One region of the Mesorhizobium sp. BR1-1-15 genome, then DNA from elsewhere that is predicted to be linked to it. Evidence: predicted binding sites of a transcription regulator. Region 1 holds the regulator's gene; the other holds the start of a gene.

Region 1 (12,122 bases):
GGCTGGCCGCCACCAAGGTCGGCGCCGTCGTGGTCAACACGATGCCGATGCTGCGCGCCGGCGAACTCGCCAAGATCGTCGACAAGGCCGAAATCACCACAGCGCTGTGCGACACCAGGCTGATGGACGAGATGACCGCCTGCGCCAAGGACAGCGCGTTCCTCAAGCAGGTCATCGGCTTCGACGGCACCGCCAACCACGACGCCGAACTCGATCGCGCCGCCCTCGACAAGCCCGTGACGTTTACCGCGGTGCAGACCGGGCGTGACGACGTCGCCCTGCTCGGCTTCACCTCAGGCACGACAGGCGTGCCGAAGGCGACGATGCATTTTCACCGCGACCTCCTGATCATCGCCGACGCCTACGCCCGCGAGATCCTGCAGGTGACGCCTGACGACATCTTCGTCGGCTCGCCGCCCCTGGCCTTCACCTTTGGCCTTGGCGGGCTCGCCATCTTCCCGCTGCGTTTCGGCGCCGCGGCGACGCTGCTGGAACAGGCAACGCCGCCCAACATGGTCCACATCATCGAAACCTACAAAGCGACGATCTCCTTCACCGCGCCCACCGCCTATCGCGCAATGCTCAAGGCCATGGACGAAGGGGCCGATTTATCGTCGCTGCGCGTCGCCGTTTCGGCCGGCGAAACCTTGCCGGCGCCGGTGTTCGAGGAATGGACTGAGAAAACCGGAAAGCCGATCCTTGACGGCATCGGCGCCACGGAAATGCTGCATATTTTCATCTCCAACCGCTTCGATGACATGAAGCCTGCCTCCACCGGCAAGGCCGTTGGCGGCTATCAGGCGCGCGTCGTCGACGACGAAATGCGCGAAGTGCCGCGCGGCACCGCGGGCAGGCTCGCGGTGCGGGGACCGACCGGCTGCCGCTACATGGCCGATGCCAGGCAGAGCGACTATGTCCGCGACGGGTGGAACCTCACCGGCGACACGTTCTGGCAGGACGAGGACGGTTTTTTCCACTTCGCAGCGCGCTCCGACGACATGATCGTCAGTGCCGGCTACAACATCGCCGGCCCAGAGGTCGAAGCGGCGCTGCTGGCGCATGCCGATGTCGCCGAATGCGCGGTGGTCGGCGCCGAGGATGCCGAGCGCGGCCAGATCGTCGAGGCTCATGTGGTGCTCGTGCAAGGCGTGGCGCCAGACGCAATGACCGTCAAGCGTCTGCAGGATCACGTCAAGGCCACGATCGCGCCCTACAAATATCCGCGCTCGGTAAAATTCATCGCCGCTTTGCCCAAGACGCAGACCGGCAAGATCCAGCGCTTCCGGCTGCGCGCGGAGAAGATCAATTGAGCAAGCCCTACGACCCGTCCGCCGAGGGCGCGGAAATGTCGTTCAAGGAGCGCATGTCCTACAGCGACTATCTGCATCTGGAAAAGGTGCTCGAGGCGCAGGAGCCGCTTTCGTCAGCCCATGACGAGATGCTGTTCATCATCCAGCACCAGACATCGGAACTCTGGATGAAGCTCGCGCTGCACGAAATCGGCGCCGCAATCCGCTCCATCCGCGCCGACCGTCTCGAACCGAGCTTCAAGATGCTTTCGCGCGTCGCCCGCATCTTCGAGCAGCTCAACAATGCCTGGGACGTGCTGCGCACGATGACGCCCAGCGAATACACCGAGTTCCGCGACGCGCTTGGCCAGTCCTCGGGCTTCCAGTCGTGGCAGTACCGTGCCATCGAGTTCATGGCCGGCAACCGCAATCTCGCAATGCTCGGACCGCACAAGCACCGGCCGGACCTCAGCGAGAAACTGGAGGCGATCCTGGCGCAACCGTCGCTCTACGACGAGGCGCTGCTGCTGCTCGCCCGTAACGGCTTCGACATCGGTGCCGACGCAAGGCGTACGGACTGGCGCGAAACGCGGACCGAGAACGAAGAGGTCCTTGTCGCCTGGCAGATCATCTACCGCGACCCGCAGCGCTACTGGATGTTCTACGAACTCGCCGAGAAGCTGGTCGATTTCGAGGATTATTTCCGCCGTTGGCGCTTCAACCACGTCACCACGGTCGAGCGCATCATCGGTATGAAGCGCGGCACCGGCGGCACATCGGGCGCGTCCTACCTGAAGAAGATGCTGGAGGTGGAGTTGTTCCCGGAGCTGTGGAAGGTCCGCACCCGGCTCTGACGTAGCTTTGCCGACTGCATATCGTTATCCCGAACCCGCTGCGCTTTTCTGAGCGACAGGCTCTTAAGTCACCGCCGCCTTGACGGCGAAACGCGCCTCCTGCCACGCGTCCGTGCGCAAAATGTCTTCCAGCACCTCGACAGCCTGCCAGACATCGACATAACCGACATAAAGCGGCGTAAAGCCGAAGCGAATCGTGGATGGCGCGCGAAAATCGCCGATCACGCCGCGCTCGATCAAGGCCCGCATCACCTGATAGCCATGCGGGTGGAGGAACGACACCTGGCTGCCGCGCTCATTGCCGTCGCGCGGGCCTTCGAGTTCGAGGCCGTAGGCGCCGCATTTTGCCTCGACGAGCTGGATGAACAGATCGGTCAATGCGATGCTCTTCCTGCGCACCTCTGCCATGTCGACGTCGTTCCAGACATCGAGGGCCCCTTTGAGCGCGCGCATCGACAGCACAGGCTGCGTGCCGCAGAGAAACCGGCGGATGCCTGTGCCGGCAGCAAAACCCTGTTCGAAGGCGAAAGGCCGCGCATGGCCCCACCAGCCGCTGAGCGGCTGGCGGACATCGCCATGGTGGCGCTCGGCCGCGTAGATGAAGGCCGGGGCACCTGGGCCTCCATTGAGATATTTGTAGGTGCAGCCGACGGCGAAATCGGCGTTCGAACGGTCGAGCTCGACCGGCAAGGCGCCGGCGGTATGGCAGAGATCCCAGACGATCAGCGCGCCGGCATCATGTGCCGTCCGCGTCAGCGCGGCCATGTCGCGCAACTGCCCGGATTTGTAGTTGACGTGGTTGACCAGGATGACCGCGACCCGCTCGTCGATCAGTTCTTCTATGGTCGGCGCATCGACACCCTCGAGCCGCAGCACCGTGCCCGGCCGCGTCGAGGCAACGCCTTCGGCCATATAGAGATCGGTCGGAAAGCTGTCCCCCTCGGCGACGATGACTGACCTGTCCGGCCGCATCCCGAGTGCCGCATGCAGCACCTTGTAGATGTTGATCGAGGTGGTATCGCAGACCACCGTCTGGCCGGCGGCGGCCCCGATCAGGCGCCCGAGTTGGTCGCCGAGTTCGACCGGCATGTCGAACCAGCCGGCGGTGTTCCAGGCGCGGATGAGATCCTGCGCCCACTCCTGCGTGGCGGCCTTCTGCAGCTCGCCGAACACGGCGGGCGAAGCGGCGCCCAGCGAATTGCCGTCGAGATAGATCACCCCCTGGGGCAAGGTGAAGCGGTCACGCATGGCACGCAGCGGATCCGCGGTGTCCATTGCCTCGATCGCTGCGAGATCGGGAATTTTGCTCATGGTCGCGATGTTCCTCGGTGAGAAGAGCGCCCTGGAAACGGGCCGGCTGTTTTGCCGCCCGGGCAAGGGCTGGCCGCATAGAGGCGCAAGAACAGGGTGAACGCCCGGTTCGATCTTTGCTCGATTTCCGCCCGAGGCAGTTCCTCGAGCACCCCAACGATCCGGCGAACCTGGAGATCGCCGATCAAAAGACTGATGTAGATGTCGGCGGCTTCGGCAGGATCGTCACAGGCGATCAGGCCGGCCCGACTTGCGGTTCGAAGCAGGTCGCCAACAAGCGGCATTATGGTATTGCGGCCGAATTGCGCGATCGATTGGCCAAGCGTGCCTGTATCGTTGACGTCGCCGGCCGCGGCGCGATTGAGCGCCACCGCCTTGTCGCCCGTCACGAGGGTCAGCAGGACTGGCCCGAGCAAGTTCAGGGTTTTGAGCGGATCGCGCGCCTGGTGAAGGGCGTCCTCCAGCAGCTTCCTTGCCTCTCCCGCATTGGCTTCGATCAAGGATCGAAACAGGGTCTGCTTGTTGCCGTACCAGTTGTAGAGGGTTTCGTTCGAGGCCGATGCCCGCTTGGCGATAGCAAGCAGGGAGGCGCTCTTGTAGCCGGTTTCCCGGAGCACCGCATAGGCGGCCTCCTCTATCCGTTCGCGTCGCGCGGCCTGCTTCGGCGTGGTCATTGGTGTTCCTCTTCGAAAACCGTACATTATTATACGGTTTCGTCAAGCGAACGGGAAGCAAGGAGCGAGCGAACGCAGCCCATCGCGACCAGTGGTGGTGCCTCGTCGTTTTCCGGCAGGAAGTTGGCATTTTGGTTTCGTTTCGTTCACGAGCCGCAGGGGTTTCTAATCCGCCCAAACGCACCCCGCACCTGCCGGTCACCCAGCTTGCAGGCTTGTGCCAAGAGTGGAGACCGGTCGGGCCACAGGCCATTAACCAAAATAGTTTCAAAGGGCCCGGGAGCGCATTGACGACGGACCGCGCTGGCAGGATGCTGGCTGCGGGAGGGCATTTCGTTTCCGTCGCCTTAACAAATTCATTAAACTTTAAATGGTTGCGGAACACAACTGGAACAGATAGTGTTTGTTCTGGGTTTGTTTTCTGATTCTGGTTCCAGACCCTTCGTGCAATGCCTTTGGGGGCCGCCATGCTCACGCGCAAGCAACATGAACTCTTGATGTTCATCCATGAACGGCTGAAGGAAAGCGGCATTCCGCCGTCCTTCGACGAGATGAAGGAAGCGCTGGACCTCGCCTCCAAGTCGGGAATTCATCGGCTGATCACGGCGTTGGAGGAGCGCGGCTTCATTCGCCGCCTGCCCAACCGGGCGCGCGCGCTGGAGGTGCTGCGCCTGCCGGACTCGATCGCGCCGGGTCTTAACGCGGCAAAGAAGTTCTCCCCGAGCGTCATCCAGGGCAGCCTCGGACAGGGCAGCAGCCCTAGCCGGCAGATCAAGCCGGCGACGTCTTCGCGTCTGCCCGCTGTCGGCAATGACGACGATGCGGTTTCAGCGGTGTCGATCCCGGTCATGGGTCGCATCGCAGCGGGTGTGCCGATCGACGCCATCCAGCATCAGACGCATTCCATTTCAGTGCCGCCTGACATGATCATGGGCGGCGAACACTATGCGCTGGAGGTCAAGGGCGATTCGATGATCGAGGCCGGCATTTTCGACGGCGACACGGTCATCATCCGCAATGCCGACACCGCAAGTCCCGGCGAGATCATCGTGGCCCTGGTGGACGAGGAGGAAGCAACGCTGAAGCGCTTCCGCCGAAAGGGTGCTTCGATTGCGCTCGAGGCTGCCAATCCGGCCTATGAAACACGTATTTTCGGACCGGACAGGGTCAAGGTGCAAGGCAAGCTGGTCGGCCTGATCAGGCGCTACTGAGCGGGGTCGGCGGTGGGCTTTTCGGGTTTACGGTAAGGCGGCAGTCCCCTTGCCTCGCGTGAGAATTTTCGCTGTTCGTGCCAAGGCCGATATGGCCTGTCGACGGCAAAGCTGACCCGTGCCGGTGCCGTCGCCGATTGCCGGTCGAAGAAGACGGCGGCACTTCCCTTACGAGCGAGCTGCCGCTTGGTGATAACGAGAACCAGCGGATTGTGGCAGGGGTCGTAGCCCGCGGGGTCGTTGATGACGATCAGATCCGCATAGGAGCAGGCCCTCCAGGCGTCCTTGCGATCCTCCACCTGCGCGATGATCGCCCCCGAGGTATGCCGGGCCATGCACAGGCCCGTGAAGCAATAGAAAGGCGCTCCCGCCGGAAGTTGCGCGGGATCGAAGATGTCGAACTGTCGGTCTCCGCTGTCGAACAGTTCCGGCGCAACGATGGTTTCGGACTTCAGCGCGCGTTTCCAATTATCGACGGTGAATTCGTTCGGGCGCGCCCGGTTGATCGCGAGCTCGCCGCCGCCGATCGGCAACGCCACCAGGCGGGCATCCTCCGAAATCAGCACGTCCGGCGTGCGCGTGTCCGAGACGGTCAACAGGCCGGCGAGCGCGAAGGGAAGTGCCGCCAGCCGCAGCCATGTCGTGGCCATCGTCGCGATGACCAGGGCGATCGCCACCAGAAGGACGGATTGCTGCGAAATCAACCCGACCGCGTCGACCGGCGAGCGTTGCGAGATCCATCCTGATATGGCGATCATCGCGGCCAGTCCCTTGCCCATCAGATAAAGGGATGGTCCATCGAACCCGAACGGCATCAGCAGCGCGCTGGCAACCGCAAGGAACATCACGACAGAAACGATCGGCATGACGGCAAGATTGGCGAACAGGCTGAGCGGCGACACGCGCTGGAAATGCCAGATGGCGAAAAGCGCCGTGGCGCTTCCCGCGATAATCGAGGTCATCGCCAGCCCACCTGTCGCCAGCAGCAATTTTCGCGTCAGCAGGCCAGGCAAGGTCCGTTGCGGCGGCGGGGTCCGCGCTTTGTCGGCTTTGCGATCCGACCAGCCGGCATAGGCGCCGACCAGGGCCGCGGTGGCGGCGAACGACATCTGGAAGCTCGGCCCTACCACCTCGTGCGGCGACACCACGATGACGGCGATCGCCGAAATAGCCAGATTGCGCATGGTGAGTGCCGCCCGATCGAACAGAACGGCGATCAGCATCACCGCCAGCATGATGAAGCTGCGTTCGGCGGCGACAACGACGCCCGAAATGACGAGGTAGGCGGCGATCGAGAAAAGTGCCGCCGCGGCCGCGTATTTCTTGACCGGCCGGCGGGAGGAAAAATTCGGGAACAGCGCGAAGCCGCCACGCAGCAGACCCATGACCGTGCCGGCGACCAGCGCCATGTGCAGCCCGGAAATTGAGATGATGTGGTAGATGCCGGTGCGTCGCATCGCTTCATTGATCTCGTCGGGAATCCCGGCGCGCACACCCACGATCAGCGCCGCGGCGATCTCGCCCTCGGCACCGCCGATGCTGCCCCTGATATGGTCGGCAATGCTTTCGCGAGCACTCTCGATGGCGGCTGAAAGGGCGGCCCACAGCGGCCTGTCATCGGCTGAGACGATTTTGGGGTTGCCGAGAAAGAAGCCGCTGGCGCCTATGCCGGCGAAGTAGCTGTCGAAGGAAAAGTCGTAGCTGTCCGGCCGCACCGGTCCGGTCGGCGGCAACAGCCTGGCATAGCCGGTCACGAGCGAACCGGCCGTCACTTCAGCCGGCACCTTGCGTGCCGAAAGGCGAACGCGCTCCGGCGCGTAGAGTAGTTTCGGCCGCGCGGTCGATGTCACATCGATGGTCAGCCGGATGCGCCCGGTCTCCATCTGGTCGACCGAAACGACGCGGCCGGTGATTTGCGTGGAGATTTCCGAGCCCAGCATCCGCGTTCCCGCTCGCCACGTCTCGACTTTGCCGGCGAGCATGCCGAGCGCGCACAACAGCGCCGCCATGAAGCACAGATGCGTTTTCGGCCATGAGCGTGAAACGAGCGCGCACAGCGACATCAGGATCGCGACCGCGACAGGCTTGGCAAAGCCCGGCTCCGCCGCCAACGAAAAATACGCAATCGATCCGCATGCCAGGAACACCGGCACGAGCAGGAAGGCTACGCCCCGATCGAGTTCGAGCTCGGACGCTCTGGCCACGCCGTTGCGCAGACGAGGCCACGAGGCACGGCCGAACTCACGGCGCAGGCGCTCGGCCGCGCCGGCTGCGGGGACGCCGGGCGGCGTGGAAACATCCGCCGGCGGCGACTTGCCCGGCTGCTGTAGGGGCGACAACGCCAGCGGCAATGAGGCGGGCGCGGGCGTGGCAAAAAAAGAGCGTTCGCTGACGCCGGCAACGACGTCCTCGCCTTCCTCCGCGCCCCTGCCCGCTCCAGCCATCGGGTCTGCCCCTTGCGCCCTCGACACCCTATGCTACATGAACGCGCGACGCGCGAAAGTGCGTGTGATCCGCACCCCGCTCCAGACGTTTCCCGAGAGTTGTATGTCCGACAAGGTTGTCACCCGTTTTGCCCCCTCGCCCACCGGCTACCTGCACATCGGCGGCGCGCGTACGGCGCTCTTCAACTGGCTCTACGCCAAGCACACCGGCGGTACGATGCTGCTGCGCATCGAGGACACCGACCGCGAGCGCTCCACCGATGCGGCGACAGCAGCCATTCTCGAAGGACTGACTTGGCTCGGCCTCACCTGGGACGGCGACGCCGTCTCGCAGTTCGAGCGCGCGCCGCGCCATCGCGAGGTGGCCGAGGAGCTGGTGCGCATGGGCAAGGCTTACTACAGCTACGAGACCCCTGCCGAGCTTGAGGCAATGCGCGACGCGGCGCGGGCCAAGGGCCTGCCGCCGCGCTATGACGGAAGCTGGCGTGACCGCGACCCTTCGCAGGCGCCTCCTGGCGTCAAGGGCGCGATCCGCATCAAGGCGCCGACCAAAGGCGAGACGGTGGTGCATGACCGTGTCCAGGGCGACGTGCGCTTTCCCAACAAGGATCTGGACGACTTCATCATCCTGCGCTCGGACGGCAATCCGACCTACATGCATGCCGTCGTCGTTGACGACCACGACATGGGCGTCACCCACATCATCCGTGGCGACGACCACCTGACCAATGCCGCCCGCCAGACCGTGATCTACAACGCCATGGGCTGGGATGTGCCTTCAATGTCGCACATACCGCTGATCCACGGCGCCGACGGCGCCAAGCTGTCGAAGCGGCACGGCGCGCTGGGCGTGGAGGCCTACCGCGCCATGGGCTACCTGCCCGAAGCGCTGCTGAACTATCTGGCTCGGCTCGGCTGGAGCCACGGCGACGATGAGATCATGTCGATCCAGGACATGATCGCATGGTTCGACATCGGCGATGTGAACAAGGGCGCCGCCCGCTTCGATTTCGCCAAGCTGGAGGCGCTGAACGGCGTCCATATGCGCCGCATGGGCGATGCCGAGCTGTTCGATATCTTCATTGCCACCTTGCCCTATCTCGAGGGCGGCCCGGCGATGGCCGCACGCCTCGACGACAAGAACAGGGCGCAGTTGCTGGCAGCGCTGCCGGGCCTGAAGGAGCGCGCCAAGACGCTGGTCGAACTTGTCGACGGCGCCGCCTTCCTGTTAGCCGCGCGGCCACTGCCGATCGACGAAAAGGCAGCCCTGCTGCTCAATGACGAGGCGCGCAAGATTTTGCGTGGCGCTCGCGACGCCCTCGAGGCGGTTTCAGGCGACTGGACGGCGGCCTCGACTGAAGCCGCGATCCGGGACTATGCGACGGCCGGCGGCCACAAGCTCGGCGCCGTCGCCCAGCCCTTGCGCGCCGCCTTGACCGGCAAGAGCACCTCGCCCGGCGTGTTCGACGTTCTCGCCGTGCTTGGTCGCGAGGAGAGCCTGGCGCGCATCGCGGATCAAATCGATTAGGAGCAATCTGGCCCAAGAAGATTGGCATTGAAAGGCGCGTTTCGCAGTGCAACATTGAGCCTTGGCCCAATCTGGCACGCACTTCCTAAAATGCGGTCGCGAATACGCGCATTCGGTGACTTCGACGTGTCGCTTTGCAGAATTTGCCTTTGCCGGCATGAGGAAACAAGAAGGAGTTTGCAATGACCGAAGCTGCGACAAGACGGGAACTGGGCGGCAAGACCCAGGAAGCCACGGCAAAGCTGGAATTCGCCGGCAAGACGCACGAATTCAAGGTGCGAAGTGGTTCGGTCGGGCCTGACGTCATCGACATCGCCACGCTGTACAGCACCACCGGCGCCTTTACCTACGATCCCGGCTTCACTTCGACGGCAAGCTGCGAGTCCGAGATCACGTTCATCGATGGCGACGCCGGCATTCTCCTGCATCGCGGATATCCGATCGACCAGTTGGCCGAACATGGCGACTTCCTCGAAGTCTGCTATCTCCTGCTCTACGGCGAACTGCCGACCAAGGCGCAGAAGGACGATTTCGACTACCGCGTGACGCGCCACACCATGGTGCATGAGCAGATGTCGCGCTTCTTCACCGGCTTCCGCCGCGACGCGCATCCGATGGCGGTGATGTGCGGCGTGGTCGGCGCGCTGTCGGCCTTCTATCACGACTCCACCGACATCTCGGATCCTTACCAGCGCATGGTGGCGTCGATGCGGTTGATCGCCAAGATGCCGACGATCGCGGCCATGGCCTACAAATACCATATCGGCCAGCCCTTCATTTACCCGAAGAACGAACTGAATTTCGCCGCCAACTTCCTACACATGTGCTTTGCCGTGCCGTGCGAGGAATACAAAATCAATCCGGTCCTGGCGCGCGCCATGGAGCGCATCTTCATCCTGCACGCCGACCACGAGCAGAACGCTTCGACCTCTACCGTGCGGCTCGCCGGCTCGTCTGGCGCCAATCCGTTCGCCTGCATCGCCGCCGGCATCGCCTGCCTGTGGGGCCCGGCGCATGGCGGCGCCAACGAAGCGGCGCTGAACATGCTGGGCGAGATCGGCCATGTCGATCACATTCCGGAATTCATCGCCCGCGCCAAGGACAAGGACGATCCGTTCCGGCTGATGGGCTTTGGCCACCGCGTCTACAAGAACTACGATCCGCGCGCCAAGATCATGCAGAAGACCGCGCATGAGGTGCTGGGCGAACTCGGCATCAAGGACGATCCGCTGCTCGACATCGCCATGGAACTGGAGAAGATCGCGCTCACCGATCCCTATTTCATCGAGAAGAAGCTCTACCCCAATGTCGACTTCTACTCCGGCATCACGCTGAAGGCGCTGGGCTTCCCCACCACCATGTTCACCGTGCTGTTCGCCGTCGCCCGCACCGTCGGCTGGATCGCGCAGTGGAAGGAGATGATCGAGGATCCGCGCCAGAAGATCGGCCGCCCCCGCCAGCTCTACACCGGCGCGCCGGAGCGAGACTATGTGCCGATCGCGAAGCGGTAAAAAGGAAGAAGTGAATAAGTGAGTAGTCAGTAGTCAGTAGGGAAAGAGCGGTAATCCTACTCACTACTCACTACTCACTCTCTTGATATACCCCATCACCACTTGCGCGGCGATGTCGCCTGACGGCTTGGCGGTTGTCATGCGCCGCGCGATCTCGGCGAACCCGTCCTTCTGCCATCTGCGCATGCCTGTGTCGGCGAACAGCGCTTCGAGTTGGCGGGCCAGATTGTTCGGCTTGACATACTCGTTGTAGAATTCCGGGATCAGCGCCCGATCCGATATCAGATTGGGTAGCAGCGCCGACCAGACCGAAACGAGATATGGCGCCACGATGCGCGCAACAGGGTCAAGCCGGTAGCAGGAGATCATCGGCACATCGGACAGCGCCAGTTCAAGCGAAACCGTGCCGGACGCGATCAGCGCCGCGTCAGCCTTGCCGAAGGCCTGCCACTTTCGCTCAGGGTCGAGGATGATCTCGGGCTTCTCGTCCCAGCGAGCGACCGCCGAGCGCACGACATCGGCGACATGCGGCACGGTCGGCAACATCAGCCGCAGGCGATGCCCGCGTGCCCGCAGCATCGACACGGTCTCCCCAAACGGCTCGAGCAGCCGCCGCACTTCGCTGCGTCGCGAGCCGGGCAGGACGAGCAGCGTCTTCAGGCGATCCGGCGAAAGATCCCGCGGTTGGGCCTGCGTCCTGGCTGCCGAGAGCACGCCCGCGTCATGGGTGAGGCGATGTCCGACATAGGTCCCTGGCGGTCCGCCGAGCCTGCCTAGCTCCTTCACCTCGAACGGCAGGATGCAGAGGATGTGGTCGACATAGGGCTTCATCGCCACCGCCCTGCCCGGCCGCCATGCCCAGACGCTGGGACAGACATAGTGGATAATCGGGATGGACGGGTTGGCCGCGCGCACTTTCCTGGCCACGCGCAGCGAAAAGTCGGGGCTGTCGATGGTGATGAGGCAGTCGGGCTTCGCATCCGCGACCGTGCTGGCCAGCTGGCCGATCCGCCGCATCAGCCGCGGCAGGTCACGCAAGATGGCGCTGAAGCCCATGAGGGCGATCTCTCCGGCGTCGAACGGCGAAACCAGCCCGAGCGCCTGCAGATGGCGGCCGCCGAGACCGACGATCTGCACCTCGCGCCCCGTCGACTGCTTGATCGAGCGCACGATGTCGGCGCCAAGCAGGTCGCCGGATTCCTCGCCGGCCACGATTGCGATCTTCAGCGCCTTGTCAGCCATGCGCCGGCTCCGCCGCTGGCAGGCCGACGATGAACAGACCGAGCGCGTTCGCCCGCGA
Region 2 (12,122 bases), on a different contig from region 1:
CCGGCACCTGATCAGGGTGGATCGCCATCTTGCCGGTGAAGCCGTCACGTTCGGCCTCCCTGCATTCGGCCTCGAAGGCCGCCATATCGCGGAAATTCGGGAAGACGGTGTCGATCGCCGCGACTTCCGCCGCGCCGGCGGCGAGAATGGTCATGGCGCGAGCGAAGCGGAATATTTCGGTGTAACGGCCATGTTGGTCGCGGGTGGTGCGCGCGCCGATCGCCGCCGACAGGTCTTCCGCGCCCCAGGTCAGCCCGGCAAGTCGCGCGCTTGCCCCGGCGTAGCTCGCCGCCGCCAGCACGGCCGCCGGTGTTTCGGTAATGATCGGCAGGATTTTTGTCGCGCCGTCGGCCAGGCCGTTCTCCGCTTCGCGCAGCCTGAGCTTTGCCGAGAGGTGCTGGACATCCTGGCCGCCAGCCGATTTGGGCAGCATGACGCCGTCGGGTTTTGCCGGGATAAGCGCCGCAAGATCGTCGTCCGTCAATCCCGTCGAAAGGTCGTTGACCCTGACGTAGATTGCCGACCTTGTTTTCGCCCTGTGGCTGGCGATGAAGCGCGCCGCGGTCATTCGCGCCGATGCCTTGTTTTGGGGCGCCACCGAATCCTCGAGGTCGACAATGACCACGTCTGCGCCGGCGCCAAAGCCCTTCTCCAGCTTCCTCTCGGAATCGCCGGGAACGAACAGCAGCGAACGCATCAGGCTACCTTCTTCAGCATCATGGCCTGTCTCGTGCATTTGGCGACGAGGTCGCCGTTCTGGTTATAGGCCCGATGTTCGAACTCGACGATGCCGCGATCGGGCTTCGACCTGGATTCGCGCACCGAGACGACAGTGGTCTCGACGCGGATGGTGTCGCCATGGAAGACCGGATGCGGAAACACCGTTTCCTTCATGCCGAGATTGGCGACCGTCGTACCGACGGTGATGTCGTTAACCGAAATGCCGATCATCAGGCCGAGCGTGAACAGCGAGTTGACCAGCGGCTTGCCCCATTCGCTCTTGGCGGCGAAATCGAAGTCGATATGCAGCGGCTGCGGGTTCAGCGTCATCACCGAGAACAGCATGTTGTCGCTTTCGGTGACAGTCTTGCGCAGCGTGTGCTGGAAGACATGGCCGACGACGAACTCCTCGAGATAAAGCCCAGCCATTTCATTCTCCTCCGCTGCTGGACGGTTGATAGGCGCTGCATCCAGCGCTCGCAAGCCAGTTAACAAACATGGTGAACGCTTCATAAACCAATTCGTCCTAACGTCCGGCACGGGGTCGGAAACCTTCCGGCAAGGGGCGTAAGCAGGCGGTATGGTTGTTGTCTCGCATTTCCTGAAATGGATCTACACGGCCAGGGTATCGGAGCGCGCCGCGGCGGCAAGCGCGCTCGCCCGCGCCTATGTCGACGCGGAATTGCCGTTCGAGGATCGCTGCGCCGCCGAGGCGGCGCTGACCTTGCTGCTCGACGACGCATCGTCGAAGGTACGGCTGGCGATGGCCGAGGCGCTGTCCATGAGCCATCACGCACCGCCCCAGATCATCAGCGCGCTTGCTTCCGACCAGCCGGAAGTCGCCGGCGTCGTGCTGACGCGATCGCCACTGCTTACCGACGCAGACCTGATCGATCGCGTGGCTTCAGGTCCGAAGGCGACGCAAAAACTGATCGCCGATCGGCCATTGGTCTCGATGGCGCTGTCGGCGGCTATCGCAGAGATCGGCGAGGCGGAGGCCTGCGCCGTGCTTTTGGCCAACAGCGGGGCCGATGTCGCTTCGTTGAGTTTTCGCCGCATGGCCGAGCGCCACGGCCATCTGCCGCTGGTGCGCGAGGCGCTTATATCGGATTCACGCCTGCCCGCCGACTGCCGGCACATGCTGCTCGTCAAGCTCGGTGAGATGCTCAAGACCTCGCCGCTGGTCATGGCCTTGATGGGAGCCGCCCGGGCCGACCGCGTCATGCGCGACGCCTGCGTTAAGGCCTGCGTGACGCTGATCGAGAGCACGCGCCAGGAAGAGCATGCAGCACTGATCGAGCATCTCAGGCTACGCGGCGATCTCACCGCGAGCTTCCTCATCCGCACCATCGCGCATGGCAAGGTCGACTTCTTCGGCTCGGCGCTGGTCGCGCTCAGCCAGCAGTCCGCCCAAAGAGTGAGGGCGCTGCTGGCCGGCGGACACGACGTGGCCTTGCAGGCGCTGTTCCGCAGTGCCGGCCTGGCTGCCGCCACGCACGCGGTCATCTTGCGCGCGCTGAAAATCTGGCGAGAGGTCGCCAACGGCAAGCGCGTCGCCGGCGTGCAGGAAGTCAGCTGGCTGATGCTGAAGGAATTGGGCGGACAGTCCGCGGAAGGCGATCTCGCCGCGCTGATCAAGTCGATCCATCTCGCTGCGTTGCGTGAAAATGCGCGCGGCCATGCGCTGGCGATTGCCGCCGCTTAACTTAGCCTTTATCCTTGGCAAAAAAATCCGGGAAATCCTCCATCGCCGCCGCGATAATCCGTAGTGACGCCGCAATCTGGAGCATTTCACCAGTGGCGTTTCGCTGAGCGATGCCGGCGGCATACTGCCGGGCGACGGCAATGGTGGCTGTCTGCGGGTCGCCCGGGGCGCGGAAGAGCAGTTCGCGTGCCAGTCCACGCAGGAAGTTGGCGATCGAAAGCGTCGTCTCGGCCGGAACCGCGTGCGCCTGCTGCGCGGCACGCAGCCGCAGGATCTCCAGACCGACGGTGACGGCGGCGACACTGCCGCCCAGAACCGCTTCACCCTTCCTGCCGCTGGTCTGCACCAGCGGCATCAATTGGTTGATGCGGTCATAGGCGAGGCTCTCGAAGGCCGAACGCCTCGGCACGCGCTCGTGCAGGCAAAGCCGCGCCAGATCCTCGCGCATGGCCCGCACGATGCGGTGCGCCGCGAGCCATGGGTCGGCGGGCAGCACGATGATGAAGACGCCGATTGCCAAAAGGATGCCGACCAGGATCGAGGCCGAGCCGGCGAAGAACGGGCCCGGGTCGTAGGTCATCGCCTGGTGCGGGCTGAGGAAAGCAAGAAAATTGATGGCGAAGGCCGTCGCCACGCCGACATAGCGGGGATTGGCCATGGCGAGCGCCGCCGGCACCAGGATCGGTACGACGAACAGCATGAACCAGCCGAAACCAGGAAAAACGGGAAGCGCGATCTGGCCGACGAGAAAGGCAAAGGGCAGAGCCAACAGCGTTCCCTGGAAGAACCCCCAGGCTACCCGCACCGGATCGGGGCGGGCGGCAAACAAGCTCGACACGACGGCAACCAGAATGACCGTGCCGGCGGCTTCCGACCATCTCGTCGTCAGCCAGAAAGCGGCGACCAGCAGCGTTGCAAGTGCCGCGCGGACCGCGTTGCGGCTCGCCCCGTGATAATCGCGATGTACCACCAGCGCCGGGGGCCTGCGTTCGCGTGAAGGCCGCGTGACGGGCGCACGCAAGGCATCGAGACCGCGCAGGGCCTGCTTCAGCGCTTCGGCGAAATCGGCAGCGATGGTGAGCCGGGTGACGGTGCCGACCCTGTCGCCGTCCTGGTCGGCCAAGGCGTCGGGCATCTGCGTTGCTTTGGCGCCGATCGCGTCGAGCCGTGCCAGCCAGGGCGCCGTGTCGTCGAGCGCGCCTGGCGTCGCCGCCATTTCAGTGACGAGGGCTTGCAGCTCCGAGCGCACCGGAATGAGCGCCGCGTTCTTCGGTGCGGCGTGTGAATGCAGCGCGCGGGCCGCGGACAGGGCTGAAAGCAGTTGTCCGATGGTGCGCCGGACCGGATGGGCGCGCGGCGCGAAGCTCGGGGCCTCCAGCCTGGCGTAGGCGCGCATCTCGGCGAGCGTCTGGGTGTCGGCGACCAGCTTCCGGTGCAGGCCGGAAAGCATTGCCGTGTCGCCGCCGGAAAAGGCGCCGCCGGCATAGGTGGCAAGGTCGAGAATGCTGCGCTTCAGCCGCGAGATGATGGCCTCGCTGGCTAATTTGGGCAGGATCAGCCGACTGGTCAGGCCGGCGCAGACAATGCCGAGTACGATCTCGGCACAGCGCGCGACCGCGAGGTCGACGACGAGATGCGGCTGGCCAAACGCCGGCAAGCCGATGATCATCGCGGTATAGCCGGCCAGCGCCGCCCCGTAGGCTTCCGGGTTACGCAGCAGCGACGAGACGAAGGTGCAGAGGCCGATCCATAGGGCAAGCACCGTCACCAGCACCCAGGGATTCGTGCCGAAGACAGTGGTGATGGCAATTGCGGCAACACCGCCCGCCAGCGTGCCGAGCAACCGATAAAAGCCTTTCGCCAACACCATGCCGGCGACCGGCTGGGCAACGATGAACACCGTCATCATCGCCCATTGCGGGTGATCGAGCTTGAGGGCGTAGGCGGCCATAAGCGCGATCAGGCCGGCCGAGACCGTGCGCAAGGCGAAAATCCAGTCCGACCGGGTCGGCTGTGTCAGCCCGGCAAGACCCGCTTCGAAATAGCCTTTCAGCCGTTGCCAGCTCACACGCGCGTCTCCGCAAGCCTTGATCGACCGGCCTGCGCTCAGATATCCAGCACTTCCGTTTCCGCGAATTCGGCGCGTTCCTGGATGAATCGGAAACGAGCCTCCGGCTTGGTGCCCATCAGCGCATCGACCGCGTCCTTGGTGGCGGCCTCGGCATCGATCACATCGACCCGGAGCAGCGTACGCTTCCTCGGGTCCATTGTGGTCTCCTTGAGCTGCGCGGCCATCATTTCGCCCAGGCCCTTGAAGCGACCGATCTCGACCTTGCCGCGCCCGGTGAACTCGGTGCGCAGCAATTCGTCCTTGTGCGCGTCGTCACGCGCATAGGCGACCTTGCCGCCCTGCCGGATCGAATAGAGCGGCGGCACCGCCAGGTAGAGATGTCCGCCGCGAACCAGGTTCGGCATCTCCTGGTAGAAGAAGGTGATCAGCAGCGAGGCGATGTGAGCGCCGTCGACGTCGGCGTCGGTCATGATGATGACGCGGTCGTAGCGAAGATCCTCGTCGCGGTATTTCGACCGCGTGCCGCAACCAAGCGCCTGGATCAGATCGGAAATCTGCTGGTTGGCGGCCAGCTTGTCGTTGCCGGCGCTGGCGACGTTGAGAATCTTGCCGCGCAGCGGCAGCACCGCCTGGCTGGCGCGGTCACGAGCCTGCTTGGCCGAGCCGCCGGCCGAATCGCCTTCGACGATGAAGAGTTCGGCGCCGGCGGCCGCATTCTGCGTGCAATCGGCAAGCTTGCCCGGCAGGCGCAGCTTGCGCACCGCACTCTTGCGCGATACTTCCTTTTCCTGGCGGCGTCGTACCCGCTCGTCGGCGCGTGCGATAACCCATTCGAGCAGCTTCGACGCTTCCTGCGGATTGTCGGCCAGCCAATGGTCGAAAGGGTCGCGAATCGCCGTCTCGACGATACGGATCGCCTCGATCGTCGCCAGCCTGTCCTTGGTCTGGCCGACGAATTCAGGCTCGCGGATGAACACCGACAGCATGCCCGCCGCCGAGATCATGACATCCTCCGACGTGACGATCGAGGCGCGCTTGTTGCCGACGAGGTCGGCATAGGCGCGCAGGCCGCGCGTCAAGACGTTGCGGAAGCCGGCCTCGTGGGTGCCACCTTCGCCGGTCGGGATGGTGTTGCAGTAGGAGTTGATGAAGCCGTCGCCGCCGAACCAGGTCACTGCCCATTCCAGCGAGCCATGGCCGCCTTGCCTGTCGCTCTTGCCGGCGAAGATTTCGCGCGTCACCTGGAATTCGTCGCCAAGCGACGCTTTCAGATAGTCCTTGAGGCCGCCGGGAAAATGGAATTCGGCCTTGGCCGGAGTGGTGTCCTTTTCCTTGATCAGGGAGGGATCGCAGGTCCAGCGGATTTCGACGCCGCCGAACAGATAGGCTTTCGAGCGCGTCATGCGGTAGAGCCGCGCCGGTTCGAACGCGGCGCCCTTGCCGAAGATCTGCTCGTCGGGGTGGAAACGGGTCCTGGTGCCGCGCCGGTTGTGAACTTCGCCAAGATGCTCGAGGCCGCTGACCGGAATGCCGCGCGAGAAGCGCTGCCGGTAAAGTTGCCGTCCGCGCGCGACTTCGACTTCGAGATGATCCGACAGCGCATTGACCACGGAGACGCCGACGCCGTGCAGGCCGCCCGAGGTTTCATAGACCTTGCTATCGAACTTACCGCCCGAATGCAGCGTCGTCATGATCACTTCGAGCGCCGGCTTCTTGAACTTCGGATGCGGATCGACGGGAATGCCGCGGCCATTGTCGGTGACGGTGAGAAAGCCGTCAGCCGAAAGCTCGACATCGATGAATGTGGCATGGCCGGCAACCGCCTCGTCCATCGAGTTGTCGATGACCTCGGCGAACAGATGGTGCATGGCCTTGTCGTCGGTGCCGCCAATATACATGCCCGGACGGCGCCGCACCGGCTCCAGGCCTTCGAGTACCTCGATATCGGCGGCGCTGTAGCCCTCTGAGCCGTCACGAGACGCCGCCGGACGCTTGGCTGCCGCCTGCACCAGCGGATCGGCCGGACGCGCCGGTGTGCGAACCGGTTGCGGCTGCTTCTCCAGATTGCCGAAAAGATCGTTGTTGTCGTCCATGCCTGCCATAGAGCCCAAGCTGCGAATCACCCGCCGATACTGCCACGCTTTTCAGCGCCAAGCGACGGAGGTTCCTGTTACGTTCGGGGATTAACCCCCTCTTATCCTAAAACCATTCGATAACCAAGCCGGCGGAAATCAGGCGGATAGCCAGCGAGAAGATTCCTGATTCTTTAACAATGCCGCCTAGCGTGAGCCAACATAACAAGAAACTACGGGCATCAGGGGTTTGGGCGTGAGGGGCAAGGCCATAACGATGATCGGCATCGCCGCCGTTTTCGGCGCGATCTCGATCTTTGCCGCGGATTTCTGGGTCAAGCGCCAGGCCAGGGCCGACGCCGAGGAGAAAACCGCGTCGATCGCGGCGCCCGCCGCGCCGACGGTCGAATTCAAGACCATCGTGGTGGCGAATGCACCGTTGCGGTACGGCATGGATCTCGACCGCGCGAAACTCAGCGAAATTCCGTGGCCGCAGGATTCGCTGCCGCAGGGCGCCTTCGCCACCATCGATGGACTGCTCGGGGACGGCAACCGCGTGGTGCTGTCGCCGATCGAGGTCAACGAACCGGTGCTGCTTACAAAGCTGTCCGGCCCGAATGGCCGCGCCACGCTCTCCAACATGCTGACGCCCGGCATGCGGGCCGTCACCATCCGCACCGACGAGATCGCGGGCGTCGGCGGCTTCGTCACGCCGGGCGACCGGGTCGATGTCGTGCTGACGCGCGATGCCGGCGAAATCCAGGAAGTGGCCAAGAATGCGCAAGGCGCCGCCGGTTCGACCATCACCTCAGAGATCGTCGTTGCCGACGCGAAGGTACTGAGCGTCGGGCAGGGCGCCGACGAGCGCCAAACGACGCCGCAGGTGGCCAATTCCATAACCATCGAGGTGACCACCGAAGGCGCGCAGAAAGTGGCGCTGGCCCGCACTGTCGGCACGCTGTCGCTGTCGCTTCGCTCCGCCAGCGAGGGCGGCGAGGGCAAGGACGGTGTCACCACCATCTCCTCCTTTGGCGGATCGGTGGCGGGCAAGGCGCAGGCCGCGGCCGGCTCGCTGTTCGACGCCATGGCAAAGGAGCCTGAGAAGCCGAAATTCAAGACGGTCATCGTGACGCGTGGAACGACGGCCGAGGAATATCAGGTTCCTGCGCGGGACCAGAAATAGGAATATCAGGTTCCTGAGTGGAACCAGAGCAGGACCGGTGGGGACCGGACGGGACGGGAACAATGTTCAGGCAACTTCAATATCGAACGACAGGCCGGTTGCACGTCGCGCAGGCGATGGCGATGGCGGTGACGATGGCGGCGGCCGGCATCTTCGCCGGCCCGGCCAGGGCGGACAACGACATCGTCTATGTCTCGGCGACCAAGAACGCCTCGATCAAGGTCGCCAAGGGCAAGCCAAAGACGATCATGACGAGCGCGGCCTTCTACCAGATCGTCATCGGCGATCCGGAGATCGCCAACGTCAACCCGTTGACCGACAAATCCTTCTATGTGCTGGGCAACAATCTCGGCACCACTGGCATTGCGCTGTTCGACGAGAACAAGCAGCTCGTCGGCACCGTAGACATCGAAGTGACGCTCGATACCGACCAGTTGGCCGACACCATCCGCGCCAGCGTGCCGGACGCCAAGATCAAGGTCGGCTCCGCCAATGGGCGTGTCGTGCTGTCGGGCGAGGCGGATGACGCGGTCGCCGCCGAAAAGGCCAACAAGATCGCCACCCGCTTCTCCGGCAATGAGGAGGTGATCAATTCGGTCAACATCTCGTCCTCGCAGCAGGTCCAGCTCAATGTCCGCTTCGTCGAGATCAACCGTCAGGCCGGACAGGACCTCGGCGCCAAATACAGCGCCAATTTCGCTTATGGCATGGGCGGACGCGACGTGACGATTGCTCCCGGCACCATTGAGCCGGCGGGGACCGGCGAGATCATCGGCAAGCTGTTGTCGAATGGCGTTTCCATCGACATCGCCATCAAGGCACTGGAAGAGCGCGGCCTGGCTCGTCGGCTGGCCGAGCCGAACCTGATCGCCCGGTCCGGCGAGACCGCGAGCTTCCTGGCCGGCGGCGAGTTTCCGATCCCGGTTTCCGAAGACAACGGCAAGATTTCCGTCAGCTACAAGAAGTACGGCGTCAGCCTGGATTTCACGCCCACGGTTCTGAAGGACGGGCTGGTCAGCCTCGACATCGCGCCGGAAGTCTCCTCGATCGACGCGTCGGCTTCCTACAATATCGGCAGCATCTCGGTGCCCGGCTTCATCGTGCGCCGCGCCAGGACGTCGGTCGACCTGAAGAACGGCCAGAGCTTCATGATCGCGGGGCTGCTGCAGTCGCAGAACGACATCACCACCTCGCGCATACCGGGCCTCGGCAAGATGCCTGTGCTCGGGGCCCTGTTCTCGTCGAAATCCTACCAGCGGCGTGAGACGGACCTGGTGATCATCGTCACGCCTTACCTGGTCAAGCCGGTGGATCCGTCGAAGAAAATGGCCGAGCCGACCGATGGCACGCAGCCTGCCAGCAATGTCGACTATTTCCTCAACAACACCGAGGAGGTGAGGGCGTCGGACACCAATCGCGCGCTGGCGCTGGCTGACGGCAGCGCCGCGCGTGCCGCTCCCGCCACCAAAGTCGGGCATTTCCTCGACCTGCCGAAGGACTGAAGCCATGCGTCTGGTCTTGAGCTCGAGCGTCGCCTTGCTGCTTGCCGGCTTCACCGCCGGATGCACGAGTGACGACTATGTGCGCAGCGAAGGCGTGACGAGCGGCGCCGGGGAGGCCCAGGCCGCCAACACCGTCATGCAGATGGTCGATCCCTGGAAATACGGCGTCCAGAACACCAGGCTTCTCGTGCCTGCCCAGCGCGGCAGCACGGAACCCGCCACCGCCGAGCAGGCGGCCAGCGCCAAGGCATCGCAAGCCAGCGCCGACAATTGATCCGAGATCACAGGCTGACAAGTAATGGCAAACGGCATCAAGACCAGGAAAATCCTGCTCATATCGACGGACAGAACCTTCGCGCAGGACACGCGGACGGCGTTTGCCGCCTCGGAGATCATCCAGCTCTCGACGGTGGAAAAGAACATCACCGAACTTCGCGGCGAGGTCCAGGAGGCCGATCTCGGCGCGATCATCGTCGATATGGACGCAGCGAAGCTTGAGGAGATCGATGCGCTGCAACGCGTCATGCGTCGGCTGGAAGGCAAGGCGCCGGTCGTGGTCGTCACCCAGGAATTCAACGCCGCCGCCGCGCGCATCCTCGTGCAGCTCAAGGTCGCGGATTTCCTGGTCAAGCCGATCACCACGGCCGATCTCGTACGTTCGGTGGTGCGTGCGCTGCAAGGGCCGGGGCGTGAGGAAAACACCGAGTCGCAGATCTATACCTTCATGCCCGCGGCAGGCGGCGTCGGCACCACGACGCTGGCTTTGCAGACCGCGTTCCAGCTGCATCATTCAGTGACGCGCGGCGCCTCGACCTGCGTGGTGGACCTCAATTTCCAGCAGGGCGCCTGCGCCGAATATCTCGACCTGGAGCCGCGTTTCGACATCACCGAAATCGAGAACCAGCCGGAGCGTCTCGACAGGCAATTGCTCGACGTGATGCTGTCCAAGCATGCCAGCGGGCTTTGTGTTCTGGCCGCACCGACGCAGCCGGCGGAGATGCGCTCGTTCAAGACCGACGTCGTGGTGCGGATGCTGGACCTCGTCTCGGCCTATTTCGACAATGTCGTCATCGACATGCCGCGCACCTGGTTTCCGTGGACGGAGACGGTGCTGCTCGGCTCCAACAAGCTCTACATCGTCGCCGAAATGACGGTACCGTGCCTGCGCCACACGCAACGCCTGATCCAGGCGGTCTACGAGACCGCCGGCAAGGAAGTGAAGCCGAACGTCATCGTCAACCGTTTCGAGCAGAAGATGTTTGACAGCGGCATCAAGCAGGCGGACGTCCAGGAAATCCTCGGCGAGCATTTCGTCGGCGGCATCGCCAACAATTACCGGCTGGTGCGCGAGGCCGTCGATCGCGGCGTGCCGCTGCACGAGATCGATGCCAATGCCAACGTCGTCAACGACCTGAAGAGGATCATCCTTCCGGAGGAAGTGGCGGCGGCGCCGGGCAAATCGAAATCGCTGTTCGGCTTCGGCAAGAGCCTTTTGAAGAGGAAGGCCGGATGAGCAGCCGCTTTTCCACCTTGCAGAACCGCGATGCGCGTCCGCAGCGCTCCGCCGAGCCGACGGCGGTTGCGCACCACGCGGTCGTCATCCCGACGAGCCGGAAGGTCTTGCCGGCGAAAATCGAAGCCGTGCCGGGCAAGAGCGCCAACAAGGTGCTCGATGCGCGCGTGCGTATCCACCGGTTGCTGCTCGAGGAGATCAATCTTGTCGCGCTGGAGCGGCTGCCCAGGGACGAGATGCGCCGGCAGGTGCATGATTTCGTGTCGGAAAAGACGCGCGAAGAGCGGATGGCGATCAACACCGTCGAACTCGATGCCCTGGTCGACGACATCGTCGACGAGATGGTCGGGCTCGGCCCGCTCGAGCCGCTGCTCAAGGACCCCGACATCAATGATATCCTGATCAACGGCCATCAGAACTGCTTCGTCGAAAAGAAGGGCAAGCTGCAGCAGGTCCACATTCCGTTCAAGGATGAGGCGCATCTGCTTAGAATCATAAACAAAATCGTTGCCGCGGTCGGCCGCCGCGTCGACGAATCGCAGCCGATGGTCGACGCCCGCATGCTGGACGGCTCGCGTTTCAACGCCGCCATCCGTCCGGTGGCGGTCGACGGGCCGCTGGTGTCGATCCGCAAATTTTCCAAGAACAAGCTCGGCCTGCACCGGCTGGTCGAATTCGGCGCCATCACCCAGAACATGGCCGAAGTGCTTGCTGCGGCAGTACATGCCCGCAAGACAACGATCATTTCTGGCGGCACCGGCACCGGCAAGACGACCATGCTCAACGCGCTGTCGGCCTTCATTCCCGAGGACGAGCGGCTGATCACCATTGAGGACGCGGCGGAGCTTCAGTTGCAGCAGCCGCATGTCGCGCGCATGGAAACCCGGCCGGCCAACATCGAAGGCCATGGCGAGCTCAAGCAGCGCGATCTCGTCAAGAACGCGCTGCGCATGCGGCCCGATCGCGTCATCCTCGGCGAATGCCGCGGCGAGGAGGCCTTCGATATGCTTCAGGCCATGAACACCGGCCACGAAGGATCGATGGCCACCATTCACGCCAACACGCCGCGCGATGCCATTTCGCGGCTCGAGCAGATGCTGGGCATGACCGGCATGCCGATGACGGTGCAATCGATCCGCAGCCAGATCGCCAGCGCCATCGACATCATCGTCCAGTTGACCCGGCTCTCCGACGGCAAGCGCAAGGTGACGAGCGTCGCCGAGGTGACGGGCATGGAAGGCGACGTCATCCAGATGCAGGAGATCTTCCGCTTCGTGCGCACCGGCATGGACGCCGACGGCACGATCCTCGGCCATTTCGAAGCGACCGGGATCCGGCCGCGCTTCCTGGAGGACC

The links. Region 1 encodes LexA, which represses DNA repair genes until DNA is damaged. Its sites were predicted from a motif close to TGTTCNNNNTGTGTTCNG; they were not measured.
Region 2: a site for LexA is predicted at 6,659-6,676, ahead of parE (DNA topoisomerase IV subunit B). Genes of this name have one in related genera too.

The regions. Positions count from the first base shown of each region.
Region 1 covers NZ_JAIUIF010000006.1:169,260-181,381, reverse strand. Annotated here, with positions in the region: gene LB541_RS13480 (AMP-binding protein) at 1-1,310, shown strand, start outside; gene kynA (tryptophan 2,3-dioxygenase) at 1,307-2,143, shown strand; gene kynU (kynureninase) at 2,207-3,454, opposite strand; gene LB541_RS13465 (TetR/AcrR family transcriptional regulator) at 3,451-4,128, opposite strand; gene lexA (transcriptional repressor LexA) at 4,596-5,339, shown strand; gene LB541_RS13455 (ComEC/Rec2 family competence protein) at 5,333-7,783, opposite strand; gene gltX (glutamate--tRNA ligase) at 7,887-9,311, shown strand; gene gltA (citrate synthase) at 9,494-10,822, shown strand; gene lpxB (lipid-A-disaccharide synthase) at 10,886-12,064, opposite strand; gene LB541_RS13435 (LpxI family protein) at 12,057-12,122, opposite strand, start outside.
Region 2 covers NZ_JAIUIF010000008.1:39,589-51,710, reverse strand. Annotated here, with positions in the region: gene LB541_RS15635 (HpcH/HpaI aldolase/citrate lyase family protein) at 1-697, opposite strand, end outside; gene LB541_RS15630 (MaoC family dehydratase) at 697-1,149, opposite strand; gene LB541_RS15625 (DUF2336 domain-containing protein) at 1,301-2,425, shown strand; gene LB541_RS15620 (FUSC family protein) at 2,427-4,493, opposite strand; gene parE (DNA topoisomerase IV subunit B) at 4,532-6,589, opposite strand; gene cpaB (Flp pilus assembly protein CpaB) at 6,825-7,751, shown strand; gene LB541_RS15605 (type II and III secretion system protein family protein) at 7,814-9,253, shown strand; gene LB541_RS15600 (hypothetical protein) at 9,258-9,527, shown strand; gene LB541_RS15595 (CpaE family protein) at 9,552-10,766, shown strand; gene LB541_RS15590 (CpaF family protein) at 10,763-12,122, shown strand, end outside.